3 regions of the Colwellia sp. BRX10-1 genome follow, and region 3 is predicted to be linked to each of the others. Evidence: predicted binding sites of a transcription regulator. Region 3 holds the regulator's gene; each other region holds the start of a gene.

Region 1 (4,823 bases), 330 kb from region 3:
AACTTAAGACGTTCTGTTTCAAGGCGCTGGCTGACACCAAAACCCATATCTTGCATAATAATTTCACTACCTTCTGTTGGTTCATCAGATAAACCTTCACGAGCAAGTAAAATTTTAATTTCTTGATATTGATCACTTTGTACTGAAATAGTGTTGTTTGCTTGACGGTAATCCACTTGGTTAGCGTCTAGAAAGTCCATTGTTTTGATTAATTGTTCGGTAGGTTGTTTGGCAAGAAATCTATATTCGGCTTGATTTGCCCACATAATAACAAAAACAGCAATAGCTAAACAAATTGCTAATGCCATAATTAAGGTGACTTGGCGTAATAAATCGACATTACCCATAGCAGAAGCAAAGCCTGATTTTTGCTCATCAGCCATATTATCAGCACCATCACTTGCCATTAACCCGGTGCCGCCATCGGCAGCAACCATTGAATTATTATCAGTATCAGCCACTTAATTTCTCCACTACCACTTGATTTTATTACGAAATACTATCTATTTTATACTAAGGTATTGTTAAACTGGCATATTCATTATTTCTTTATATGCTTCAACAAACTTATTACGTACTTGTACGGTGGCATCAAAAGCAATACCAGCTTTAGCGGAAGCAACCATGGTATCAGCGAGCGTAACGCTTCGGTCGCCCATTTCAAAAGCTATTTTCTTTGCTCCAGACTCTTTTTGAATATCATTGACATTATTCACCGCATCTTTAAGCATATCGCCAAAATTACTGGTCGACTTATTCAGCGCTGGAATAGCACTGTCTCCCATGCCAAGGTTATTGCCCATTTTTTCAAATGAAGCCCCCTGCACCGAAGAGTTTCCAAGCGACATACTTTGCATTTGTGCGTATAAAGAATTGGTATCGATATTCATGAGCTACTCACTTGTGTCAATTTTTTGCTACTAAGCCTATAAATAACGGTTTAAGTAACGATATAACGATGATATTGCAAGCATGGTGCCAGTATGAGAATTAAAGAATTATCGAGGTTATGGAAGGTTTAATGAGTGAAAACTGCAAATAGCAGTAAAGCCAATATTTTAAATGAAAATATTGGCTTTATAGGAAAATTACCCTTTTGAGCGATTGTTAGGCTGGTATTTGAATGCCCGAATCACGCATTCTTGCTATTTTATAGCGAAGCGTTCTTGGGCTAATGCCTAATCGTTCAGCAACATCTTTACGGCTACCTTGGCAAGCGGTGAGGGTATCAAGAATAATTTGATGCTCTTGTATTTTTAATTCATTACCAAGCATGTCTTCGCTATTATTTTCTAACGCCACGTCAGTAATAATTTCACTGTCGAAATTTTCAATTAACAAGTCACCGGCATTAATAATCTGGTCGCTATGCAAAATAATGGCTCGTTGAATAACATTATCTAATTCACGAACATTGCCTGGCCAATCGTAACTCGTCAGTTTATTTCTCGCCGAAGCGGTTAGTTCTGGAATAGCCATGTTATTCGCTAACGATGCTTGAGTAATTAAATGTTTGGCTAATGGCACAATATCATCTCTGCGTTTATTTAATGCTAACCAAGTTAATGGAAAGACATTTAAACGGTAGTAGAGATCTTCACGGAAGATGCCATCTTTTACAGCCACTCTTAAATCACGGTTGCTGGTTGCGATAACACGAACATCAAGCTTAATTGTTTTACGACCCCCTAAGCGTTCAACTTCTCGCTCTTGTAAGACCCGTAAAATTTTTGCTTGTAAGCCAAGATCCATTTCAGTGATTTCGTCTAATAAAATAGTACCACCCTGTGCTTGTTCAAATTTACCTGGGCACGCTTGAATGGCTCCAGTAAAGGCACCTTTTTCATAACCAAATAAAGTCGCTTCCAGCATATTCTCTGGAATTGCAGCACAGTTTATGGCAACAAAGGGCTTATCACTTCGGTTCGAATGGTAATGAACGTATTGTGCTAATACTTCCTTGCCAGAGCCACTGGGGCCGAGCACCATAACAGAAGCATCTGTGGTCGCGACTTTCTTTGCTAACGCTAATAGTTCAATACTTTGTGCGTCAGCAACCACAGGTTCATGCCGACTAGTCACATTCAATGGCACATATTGGTTAACCATATTAAGTAGCACTTCTGGCGCGAAAGGTTTTGCCATATAATTACAGGCGCCATCACGCATCGCTTGAACAGCATCATGAATCGTACCGTATGCCGTCATTATCAGCACAGGTAAATTTGGCCAATTTCTTTTAATACTATTGAGTAGTGTTAAGCCCGACATACCATCCATTTGCACGTCACTAACGACGAGATCAACACTTTGTTCTTTAAGCGTGAGTAAAGCATCTTCACCTGATTGAGCTTCAATACATTGATAACCTGATAACTTTAAAGTATCCATCAGGGCTTCACGTAATCCTGCATCATCTTCAACAACTAATATTTTACTTTGATTCATTAGTGTTCTCCCCGTTAACATTGTTTGTGTCTAAAATAGGTAAGTGAATACAAAAGTGCGCGCCCTCTCCTGGCTTACTCACTAAGCGAACATCGCCTTGATGAGCCTTAGCAACTGACTTTACCACCGCTAAACCTAAGCCGGTTCCCTGTGCCCTTGATGTATAAAAAGGTTCAAAAATTTTATTGGCAAGCTCTTCACTAATACCTTGACCATTATCTTGTACACTAATGTAAGCGTATTCATTTTGGCAGTAGGTGGTAATGGATATCTCCGCACCCTGCTTAATAACTTGTAAACTGTTGTGAATTAAGTTTTCAATAGCACCGCTTAACGCACGTTTATTACCTAAGATTTGGCAATCATCATCACAAAGCTTAATGTTTACTTTCGCTTTGGCCTGAACAATTAATGCTTCTACGGCGTTAACTGAATGGGTAATCAATTTATTAATTGAAAGTGGTTCAACAACTTTTTGCTTGCCACTTTTTGAAAACAACAACATATCGTTTACTTGCTGTTCTAAGTCGTGCAAGCGCGCCATTAATTTGTCTTGAAAGCTACTTCGATCGTCTGAAGAAAGCTTTTTATTTTTTAAATTTGCGCCATATAACATAGCGGCAGAAAGTGGTGTGCGAATTTGATGAGCAAGCTTTGAAACCAAATGACCTAATGACGATAAACGCTGCATATGGCTAAGCTTATCTTGTAATAAACGCGTTTCGGTCAAATCAGTGATCATAATTAACTGGCCAGGTTGATCACCTAAAGCAGTAATTTCTAATTTAACCCGGCGGCCGTCTTTCAATGACACTTCATGCCAATCGTCGGCACGAGGTTTAAACGAGCGTTTAATAACATCAAACCAAGCTTGACCAAGAATCGGTTCATCGAGTAACAAACTAGCAATTTTATTGGTTTTAATAACAATACCGTTACCATCAAGCATTATCATCCCGGTCGGCATAACATCAATAATTTGCTCAAGTTGATTAGACTTTTGACGAAGTAACGATAGCTCGCCACGGTATGCTTCACTTTCTAACGTATCGCTATGGGCAAATGACTGCGGAGTAAAAGCAAATTTAGCTTTATGAAACAGATTATCTTCCACACAATGAATGGGTGTAGACAATTTAGAAGATGCTGATGAATGTGAAACTGCAACGGCCATATACTTTACTCAATTTAAAAATACCAACTGAATAAAGCATTAATTATGCCAAAGAGGTTTTATATTAATTTACATGATGTTAGAAGCGATTTTTAGAGCAATTCTTGCCGTCAAATATTTGGCTTTACTGTCCAAGAATATTCAGTTCAACCAAAGATAAAGACGCTAACCCTCGCGATACTTTCCAGTACAACGGCTGGTGTAATAACGGATATAACAATCAATACATTTGGTTAACGTAGGATATTAGTTAGTGTTTTTTTGTAAGTTATACTTACGCATTTTTTCAACTAATGTGGTTCGACGCATCCCTAATAATTCTGCCGAGCGTGCAACAACCCAGTCATTTTTCTCAAGTGCTTGGTTTATCATCGACACTTCAAGGTCCGCTAAGTATTCTTTTAAATTCAAGCCATCGTTTGGCAAAACATCAACCACAGATGCTTCTTCTGGTTGGTCAGCAAAACTACTGGTATCTTCTTCGTCATCATAATCAAAGCCAGAAAATAGCTCATTTATCGCATCACGTTCTTGCAACTCATCAGGGTATTCAGGTTGATACTCTTCAACATCAATATGACGATACTTTGCTGGTAATTCACTGACATTAACCACTTGCTCAGCAAACATAATGATCATACGTTCAATTAAGTTAGATAATTCTCGAACATTACCTGCCCAAGCATGTAATTTTAAAGATTCAATCGCTTGCTCAGTAAAACGAACACTTTGTCCTTGCTCTGCTTCAAAACGAGAAATAAGTTCTTTAATCAGTAATGGAATATCTTCTTTTCTATCACGTAATGCCGGTGTTTCAATAGGAAAAACATTAAGACGATAGAATAAATCTTCGCGGAATGTGCCCGCGGTGATCATATCTTCTAAGTGCTGATGGGTTGCAGCAATAATACGCACATTGGTTTTAATACTCTTGGCGCCACCGACACGCTCAAAAGTACGTTCTTGCAGAACACGAAGTAGCTTCACTTGCATGGGTTGAGGCATATCACCTATTTCATCAAGAAATAACGTGCCACCCTCAGCCATTTCAAAACGACCTTTACGGGTAGAAATAGCGCCCGTAAAGGCACCTTTTTCATGACCAAATAATTCACTTTCCAATAATTCACCGGGTATAGCGCCACAGTTAACCGGAACAAAAGGCCCCTTAGCGCGGTCAGATAAATTATGAATATTACGT
Region 2 (4,823 bases), on a different contig from region 3:
TTTCATATATTCTTTTGCATTATCATCAAGAATACTTGCTGATTCGACAATTTTTTCAGGAAAATTGAGTTTAATGCCATCGGTCACCATACCTGAAAAAGTAAAGCCCATATTTTGTGATAAACCTGACTTTTCTAGCACTAATGAAAAAAGTAAATCACCTGGCACGCAAAAACGTTTTGCATCGGCATCGTGCAGCGGATTGAAATCATCGGCAACTATTTTAGCGAAATCGCTACCTTGCTGACGAGAAAAACTAATTTGATTGTTTGTAATATTACAGTAACGTTCTAGAAACATTTTGCATACATCTATTATGTGAAAACCGCCGTATACTAGCAGTTACTTGTCGATAAATGGAAATTATCTAATAAAAGTAATACTAAGCAGACCAGTACTGTCAGGGCTTTTCTAAAAAATTATTGGCTTAAAGTTTTTCACTAAGGTCTCTTTTTTAAGCTTAGTAAACTTCTTTAGTTGATATTCGCGCTTGCAAGCGAGTTGACGATTTTCTTGGGGCTCAGCGTAAACTAATTCGACCGGCCGCCGAACCCGCGTATATTTAGCCCCTGTTTTATTACAAGTATTATGCTCACCTAAACGGCGAATTAAGTCGGTAGTAATACCCGCGTATAAACTGTTGTCTGCACAACGTAAATAATAAACAAACCAAGTTGGCTTGGCGGTTGGTTCTTTTTTTTGCATACAAGTTGGCTTGGCTGTAAAGGTTTTGCTGATATAACAATAGTATCGCAATTTTTGTTGCTGAAATCGATAAAAAGCTGGCTGTCATTTACAGAGTTTTATACCATGCCCTATAAATTTCTCCATCAAACATACCGAGACAATAAATGACCCATTACGATGCAGGTGCTTTGAGTAAAATGACTGCTCAGTTAGATGAAAACGGACTCGTTCATTACCAATTACCTATAGGCGATCAGCTCATTGATATGAATGCGTTAATTGGGAAAAATATTACTTTAGATTATCAAGGTAAAATAGCGTGTCGTCATTGTGCAAGAGTAACCAAGAAAAGTTATTCGCAAGGTTTTTGTTATCCGTGTATGCAAAAACTTGCTCAATGCGATATGTGTATTATGAAACCAGAAACTTGCCATCATGCTCAGGGGACTTGTCGTGAGCCTGAATGGGGTGTAAAAAATTGCATGGTTAATCATTATGTTTATTTAGCGAATACCTCTGGCATTAAAGTTGGCATTACTCGCCATACTCAAATACCCACCCGCTGGATTGACCAAGGTGCAACACAAGCCTTAAAACTATTTAGAGTAAGTACACGCTTACAATCGGGTTTAGTTGAAATAGCACTGGCTAAGTTTATTGCCGATAAAACAAACTGGCGAGCTATGTTAAAAGGTGCGGGTGAAATGGTTGATTTAAAAGCGAAAGCACAAGCATTACTACCTGAAATTGCAGCACAGTTAGACGATATTAAATTACGCTTTGGTGCAGACGCCGTTGAATTACTTGACGAACCAGTAGTCAATTTGAACTTTCCTGTTGAACAGTACTTAGAAAAAATCGGCTCTTTTAACTTTGATAAAACCCCCCAAGTTTCAGGATTATTACAAGGGATAAAAGGCCAATATCTTATTTTTGATAAGGGGGTTATTAATATTAGAAAATTTGGCTCTTACCAAGTTGCCTTAACCGTTGAAGACTAATTAGACTTTTTCTGAAAATAAGTCACTTATTATTAATATAGTGTCTATACTTGAGTAAAATTTAGGTTATTGCTAATACCTTGTATATTATTGAAAAACTGAGCCATCAGCGGGTGTTAGCTTTCAATTTATTTGCTGAGTGTTTTATTTTTATATAAAAACAACCCTATATTTCTTGTTAGGATTTTTGTTATGAATGCTGTTGAATACGCCGAACAGGCGAGTGAAATATTTGTATTGTCGGATTCTTTTATCCGCATTAAAGAGTTAATTGATAACGAATCATCAACTATTGATGATATAGCGGATGTCATTTTACTTGATCCCGCCTTGTCAGCGACTATTTTAAAGCTCTCAAATAGCTCTTTTTTTAACTATCCTGGTAAAATAGACACTATTTCTAAAGCGGTTTTAATCTTGGGTATTACCGAAGTTTACAACTTAGTTATTGCTTATTTTACCACTGATGCCTTTAGAAAACTAAAAGCCAGTCCCGAATATTTAGATGACTTTTGGGAGCGTAGTGTTGACTGTGCATTAACGGTTAAATTTTTAGGCACTAAACTAAACGTACCTAATGCGGAACGATTATTTATTTTAGGTTTGCTGCATAATTTAGGCGAATTAGTCATACATCAATTTATGCCTGAAAAAGTAGAACAATGTAAGCATATTAATTCAGATGAATTGCCTTGGACTAAACAACTACAAACACTGGGTTTTTCCTACGCTGACATTACCGCTGAATTATTAAAACAATGGCAACTTCCTTACAGCTTGATTGAACCTATACGTTATCAAGATGAAGAGGAGTTTCAACATAGTACCGACGAAACTAAGTTACTTTATATTGCTAAACGAATAATGACACTGAACCACCAATGCAAAAGTCATTGCCAAGCCGATGTCATTAGTGATGAAAAACTCGATGCGTTATCAGTGCAACAAGAGCTGTTGCGTGATGCCAGCGACTTCTGTGATATGGAACGTTTAAGTATCCTTGCTGTACTTAACCCAAGTGCCTCTATGCTTTATTAACCGCTATATCTTTTGATATAATAACTGTGGGTGAGGGCAGTGATCTATTTAGCAATAGCTTTTCTTTGCTGAGCTAACCTCATCTCAATTTTTATTGCACTTACCTTGTCTGCGCAGCTAATACACTCATTAATCATGAGTTGTCACCGAGTAATAAACCTCTCAGATAGCAGAACTGTCTTTGCCATCCTTGCTAATTAACCTTTCCTTGCCTAACACCGCTAATAGTTTTATTTAACAAACGGGACTTCCTTGCATGCTAATTAAATCATGCACCAATTACTGTCATTGATAAAATTTCATGCACCAACGAAGTGCTTTTAAATAGCCTTTTTTTTATTGTTAATCTTAACCTTATGAATATTAAGTATTTTAGTCTTTGGCATAACATTTGTATTGTTATGTACAAATCATAAATAAGGCTAAACATAATGAAAATGGTTAACGCAATAATAAAACCTTTCAAACTGGATGATGTCAGAGAAGCAATTTCTGAAATTGGTGTTGAAGGACTAACCGTCAGTGAAGTAAAAGGTTTTGGACGACAAAAAGGTCATACCGAACTGTATCGTGGTGCTGAGTATCAAGTGGACTTTTTACCGAAAGTGAAACTTGAAATTGCTGTCAATGATGATGTTGTTGAACGCTTAGTCAAAGCAATTACCGAGTCGGCGCACACAGGTAAAATTGGCGATGGTAAAATATTTGTCTATGACTTACAGCAAGCTGTACGTATTCGTACTGGTGAGCAAGATGTTGAAGCTATTTAAGGGGTAAATCATGGAACAAAATATTTTTCAATTACAGTATGCAATGGACACTTTCTATTTCTTGATATGTGGTGCTCTTGTTATGTGGATGGCCGCGGGTTTCTCTATGTTAGAAGCCGGTTTAGTGCGTGCAAAAAATACCACAGAAATTTTGACTAAAAACGTCGCGCTTTATGCTATTGCTTGCATGATGTATTTGGCCTGCGGTTACGAAATTATGTACGGTGGTGGTTTCTTCTTATCTGGCATCGAAACAATCGATGCTGATGCGGTATTAAAAGAATTTTCTGGCCGTGAAGATGGTTTTAATGGCGGAGCTATATACTCCAAAGCGTCTGATTTCTTCTTTCAAGTGGTCTTTGTTGCAACAGCGATGTCGATTGTTTCTGGTGCCGTCGCTGAACGCATGAAATTATGGGCATTCCTTATTTTTACCGTTGTGTTAACTGCCGTTATTTATCCACTTGAAGGTAGCTGGACTTGGGGCGGTAATGCTGTCTTTGGTTTGTACACCCTAGGTGACTTAGGCTTTTCTGATTTTGCTGGCTCGGGTATTGTCCACATGGCAGGTGCATCAGCAGCATTAGCGGGTGTCTTGTTACTTGGCGCACGTAAGGGTAAATATGGAGCAGATGGTCGTATTAATGCCATTCCAGGTGCTAACTTACCTATGGCGACATTAGGCACATTTATTTTATGGATGGGTTGGTTTGGCTTTAACGGTGGTTCAGTTTTAAAGCTTGCCGATATCAACAGTTCACATTCAGTTGCTATGGTCTTTTTAAATACCAATGCAGCGGCCGCTGGTGGCGCTATCGCCGCGTTAATTTTTGCGAAATTACTATTTAAAAAAGCAGATTTAACCATGACATTAAACGGGGCATTAGCGGGATTAGTCGCTATTACTGCTGAGCCTTCAACACCCACGGCATTGCAAGCAACCTTGTTTGGTATGGTCGCTGGTGTCATCGTTGTCTTGTCAGTGGTTGGTTTAGATAAACTGAAAATAGATGATCCAGTCGGTGCTATCTCAGTACATGGTGTCGTTGGTTTGTTTGGTTTACTGCTTGTTCCTCTTACTAACCCTGCTTCAAGCTTTAGTGGACAATTAATCGGTGCAGCAACCATCTTTGTCTGGGTATTTAGTGCAAGTTTTGTGGTCTGGTATGTACTTAAGAAAGTTATGGGTATTCGTGTAACTGAAGAAGAAGAGTATCAAGGTATGGATAAATCAGATTGTGGTATGGAAGCTTACCCTGAGTTTACTTAATACCAACTAGTGTTATCTATATTAACAAGATAAATCATAAAACAGCCTCAGGGCTGT
Region 3 (4,823 bases):
AGGCAGAAAACGTGCATCAAAAACATAATCTGCGTCTTGTGGTACACCGTGTTTAAAGCCAAAAGATTCAAACACCACCACCATAGATGCCGAGGTTTTGCCCAAAATTCGCTCACGCACTAAATCAGATAATTGATGAGGTGATAACTGACTGGTATTAATATACAAACCCGCACGCGTGGAAATAGGCTCAAGCAGCTTTTTCTCTAAAGAGATGGCTTGGTCGAGTGGGATATTTTGTTTAATCAAAGGATGTAAACGACGCGTTTCACTAAAACGTCGAATAAGATCAGAGTCATCAGCATCTAAATACAGAATATCGAGTTTTACTGTTTTTGGTAGATAATCTAATATTTCTGAAACGTCATTAGGATCATTGGGTAAGTTACGTACATCTAAACTAACCGCTACCTTGTCGTAATCATTAATAACGGTATGTGCTAATGCAGGCAATAAATTCACCGGAATATTATCGACACAGTAGTAGCCTAAATCTTCGAGTACACGTAAGGCGACACTTTTACCTGACCCTGAGCGACCACTGACTATCAAGAGTTTCATTTGAGTTTTCCTGGATTATTATTAGATTTTATTAACGTTTAGCATGCTTTATTAAAGTAAAAAGCTCTTGCGAATTTTGGCATTTTCTTACTTGCTTTGCGAACTGTTTAGTACTAAATATTTGCGCAATACTTTGTAAGGTATCTAAATGTTGTTGGCAGTTTTCTTCGGGGACAAATAACGCAATAATAATATCGACAGCACGGTTGTCTATCGCATCAAATTCAACGGCTTGTTCACTGGTCAGCAATACAGCAATAACTTGTGACGTGTTAGTTAATCGACCATGAGGAATCGCAATGCCATTTCCTATGCCGGTAGAGCCAACCTTTTCACGCGCCATTAAGCTTTCGAATAATTGATGAGTATCAATATTGTCGAATTTTTTTGCCGCAGTTGTGCTAATTATTTCAAGGAGTTTTTTTTTGCTTGTACCCTTAATCGCACACAGGGTGCAATCAAGGGTAAGGATATCTTGCAACTTCATTATACTACTTAGATTCTTTGGTGAGTGAACAGGCGATAAACAGCATTAATGCTGATTCGTTTTACCTTTGTACTTCAATATTTGCCGGTCAAGCTTAACAACAAGACTATCAATAGAGGCATACATGTCAGCATTTTCAGCTTTTGCATGTAAATCAGAGCCACTAACGTGAACAGTCGCTTCAGCAATTTGATTTGATTTTTCAACGGTGAGAACAACATGAACATTATTGATATGATCAAAATGTCGGCTTAATTTTGCCATCTTAGTCGTGACGTTTTCTCGTAAAGCTTCGGTAATGTCAACATGGTGGCCAGAAAGATTAATTTGCATAAGCTTAATTCCTCATCTTTTCGTTAAAGTAAACTTTTTCGTTGGTTAGAAGGTGGAATAGAAAGTGACTCTCGATATTTTGCTATGGTACGTCGAGCTACATTTATCCCTTGATCGGCTAATAAATCAGCCATTTTACTATCACTAAGTGGTTTTGCTGGGATTTCGGCAGCAACAAATTTTTTGATTAATGCACGAATAGCTGTTGATGAACATTCGCCACCGCTTTCGGTGCCAACATGGCTTGAGAAGAAAAACTTCAGTTCGAAAATTCCACGTGGCGTATGCATATACTTTTGTGTCGTCACTCGTGAAATGGTTGATTCATGCATATCGACAGCTTCGGCAATATCATTTAAAACCATTGGACGCATGGCTTCATTACCATGTTCAAAAAAGCCAATTTGACGTTGCACAATACAGTTTGACACTTTTAATAAGGTATCATTACGGCTTTCTAAGCTTTTAATAAACCATTTAGCTTCTTGTAAATTTGAGCGAATAAATTGTGTGTCAGCTGTCGACTTCATCGAACGTGACATCGAAGCATATTGCTGATTCACCGAAAGTTTTGGCGCAGTATCAGGATTTAATTCGACCACCCAACGGCCATTTTTCTTTTCAACAGAAACATCAGGAATAACATACTGATCGTCACTCTTCATCACACTATCGCCTGGTCTAGGATCAAGTGATTGAATAAGGCGCACCACTTCGCGCAGTTGCTCTTCTTTCAGTCGAGTTTTACGCATTAATGTACGATAGTCTCGGCTACCCAGTAGATTAATATGGTCACGCAAAACTAACTTACTTTCTGCTAACCAAGGTGTAGCGGGGTCAAATTGATTAAGTTGAATGATTAAACATTCTGAAATAGAACGAGCAGCGACACCGACAGGATCAAAGAGGTTAATACGTTTTAGTACCACCTCAATTTCATCAAGCTCTACTCCTTCAATGGCAACACTTTCTAAAATGTCTTCACTAGATACCGTTAAGTAACCGGCGTCATCAACAGCATCAATAATTGCTGTCGCTATAGCGCGGTCTGTTTCGGTAAAAGGGCTTAATTCCATTTGCCAGCGCAAATGATCTTGAATGGAGTCTTGAGTCTCGCCTTGGTAAGTATAATCTTCTGAAGCTGGGCCTGAGCTTGAACTTGCTGCACCAGCCGTGTAGTTATCATCCCAAGTGGTATCCATGTTTAATTCTTCAGGGATATCGTTCTTGTCCATGGCTTCAGTGGTGGTGATTTCATCAATGGTAGGCGTAGCGTCTTCGCTACCATCAGAAGCAGGGGCTTCTTTAACGTCACCAGTACCGGCAGTGTGAGCTTCTTCAAGGTTGTCAGTACTTTTATCTTCGGGATTATTTGAAGACTCATCCATTTCTAATAATGGATTACTTTCTAAGGCTTCCTGAATTTCTTGTTGAAGCTCTAACGTAGACAGTTGCAGCAATTTGATTGCTTGCTGCAACTGTGGCGTCATGGTTAATTGTTGTCCTATGCGGAGTTGTAGAGTAGGGCGCATTTAGGTCATTAACTTCCTATTATTTTTAATGGGATATTTTCGTTTTTTTCATACGAAGATACTATTCATTTACTGACTACTATAGCGTGAATTGTTCACCAAGGTATACATCTCTTACGTGTTGATTTGCAAGAATTTGATCTGCAGTACCTTCTGCAATAAGTTCACCATGACTAACAATATACGCATGTTCACATACATCGAGAGTTTCACGTACATTGTGATCAGTGATCAACACACCAATGCCACGTTCTTTTAAGTGTAGAATAATTTTTTTAATATCACCTACTGAAATTGGGTCAACACCAGCAAAAGGTTCATCTAATAAAATAAATTTTGGTTCAGCAGCTAATGCGCGAGCAATTTCTACTCGGCGGCGTTCACCACCAGATAAGCTCATGCCTAAATTATCTTTGATATGACCTATGTTGAATTCTTCAACAAGATGTTCTAATTTCTCTTCGCGTTCAGCATCTGATAATTCTTTTCGTGTTTGTAAAATAGCCATAATATTGTCGTAAACACTGAGTTTTCGAAAAATAGAGGCTTCTTGTGGTAAATATCCGATGCCTTTTCTCGCACGCTCATGCATAGGCGCTAACGTCAGGTTTTCGTCATTTAAGATAATATCGCCACTATCACTTTCAACTAAACCCACAATCATATAAAAAGAAGTTGTTTTTCCGGCACCATTTGGGCCCAGTAAACCGACTATTTGTCCTGCTGAAACTTGCATACTGACATTTTTAACCACTTTTCTGCCTTTATAGGCTTTGGCAAGGCCTTTTGCCATTAGGGTGCTAGTGCTCATAAATTAATTTTTTCCTGAGTTTTCGCGTCTGTGGTTGTCGCTTTAATTTTTTCTTTCGGCTGAAAAATCGTTTTAGTGCGTTCGTTAGATTTACTTTCAGCATTAACATACTGAGTGGCAATATTGTAAGTAATTCTACTGCCACTAACCTCACTACCTTCTTGCTGTAATAACGCATTTCCTGAAATTATCACTAAATTATTTGCGGGCTCATATCTTATTTCGTCTGCTTGTAAGCTAAGAGGAGTACCATCGGCTAAGGTTTGTTTAAAGGTTGCTGGCTTCCCTTTAGCGATATAGGTTTTTTCTTCACTGCCAGATTGAGTCAGCACTTGTACTAAATCAGCACGTATAACTAATGAACCTTGAGTGATCACCACGTTATCAATATAGCTGAATATTTTATTTTTAAGATCAACGGCTTGTCTTGAAGCGTTAATTTCAATCTTTTGTTTTATATCAAATTTTTCAGCGAAAGCTGACGAAAATAGCGGAGTTGATAACAATAAGCACAGTAGGCTATTTTTTAACAATTTCATAAATTGATTTCACATGTTTAGTTAGTGTCATTTGGTTGGTGTTTAAGTCGACAATTAAACCTTTACCATCGATGGTAAATCCTTTACCGATAATTTTAATTTCTTGTTCTGAACTTATGATGTTAGTTTTTAGATCAAGTTCAAAGTATTTTCCTTGAACTTCTTGTAATAAGCTATCGGGATCTGTTGCTAACAGGCGGACATGCTTTGCTAATTTTACCCGGTTGTTATTGTATAATATGCCTTCATTGGCAGATATTTTCCATGCGGGCGCATCATTTTTGGGATGAAGTGTGTATTGAGGAAACTCAAAGTTGGTAATACTTAACTCAGGGTAATGTTCCATACGATGGGCATCAACAACATAAGCTAAACTTCCTTGATGTTTATAAACATTACTGTGTAAATTTTCGGCAATAAAATCAGGGGTCAGCGTCTTATCAATCGCTTGTAATTGTGGTGCTGAGGAATTTCTCCATTCAATTATACCGTAAACGCCTCCCGCAATTAGAAAAAACAACAAGGTTAAACTATAAAGTCGATTCATATACTCGCACCCG

Evidence for each region. Region 3 encodes sigma-54, which starts transcription at its own class of promoters, with help from an activator protein. Its sites were predicted from a motif close to GTTGGCACGNNNNTNGNNT; they were not measured.
Region 1: the regulator sigma-54 is predicted to act here: its motif matches at 3,657-3,675, upstream of H4J75_RS00540 (PAS domain-containing sensor histidine kinase).
Region 2: the regulator sigma-54 is predicted to act here: its motif matches at 3,105-3,123, upstream of H4J75_RS07090 (P-II family nitrogen regulator).

The regions. Positions count from the first base shown of each region.
Region 1 covers NZ_JACGWC010000001.1:117,176-121,998, forward strand. The annotation lists gene fliF (flagellar basal-body MS-ring/collar protein FliF) at 1-461, opposite strand, end outside; gene fliE (flagellar hook-basal body complex protein FliE) at 525-890, opposite strand; gene H4J75_RS00535 (sigma-54 dependent transcriptional regulator) at 1,108-2,448, opposite strand; gene H4J75_RS00540 (PAS domain-containing sensor histidine kinase) at 2,435-3,622, opposite strand; gene H4J75_RS00545 (sigma-54 dependent transcriptional regulator) at 3,869-4,823, opposite strand, start outside.
Region 2 covers NZ_JACGWC010000006.1:985-5,807, forward strand. The annotation lists gene H4J75_RS07070 (DUF3581 family protein) at 1-300, opposite strand, end outside; gene H4J75_RS07075 (GIY-YIG nuclease family protein) at 412-705, opposite strand; gene H4J75_RS07080 (DUF2797 domain-containing protein) at 852-1,688, shown strand; gene H4J75_RS07085 (HDOD domain-containing protein) at 1,881-2,726, shown strand; gene H4J75_RS07090 (P-II family nitrogen regulator) at 3,158-3,496, shown strand; gene H4J75_RS07095 (ammonium transporter) at 3,507-4,766, shown strand.
Region 3 covers NZ_JACGWC010000001.1:444,682-449,504, reverse strand. The annotation lists gene rapZ (RNase adapter RapZ) at 1-561, opposite strand, end outside; gene ptsN (PTS IIA-like nitrogen regulatory protein PtsN) at 593-1,048, opposite strand; gene hpf (ribosome hibernation promoting factor) at 1,094-1,381, opposite strand; gene H4J75_RS01995 (RNA polymerase factor sigma-54) at 1,405-2,913, opposite strand; gene lptB (LPS export ABC transporter ATP-binding protein) at 2,993-3,724, opposite strand; gene lptA (lipopolysaccharide transport periplasmic protein LptA) at 3,721-4,263, opposite strand; gene lptC (LPS export ABC transporter periplasmic protein LptC) at 4,244-4,810, opposite strand; gene kdsC (3-deoxy-manno-octulosonate-8-phosphatase KdsC) at 4,807-4,823, opposite strand, start outside.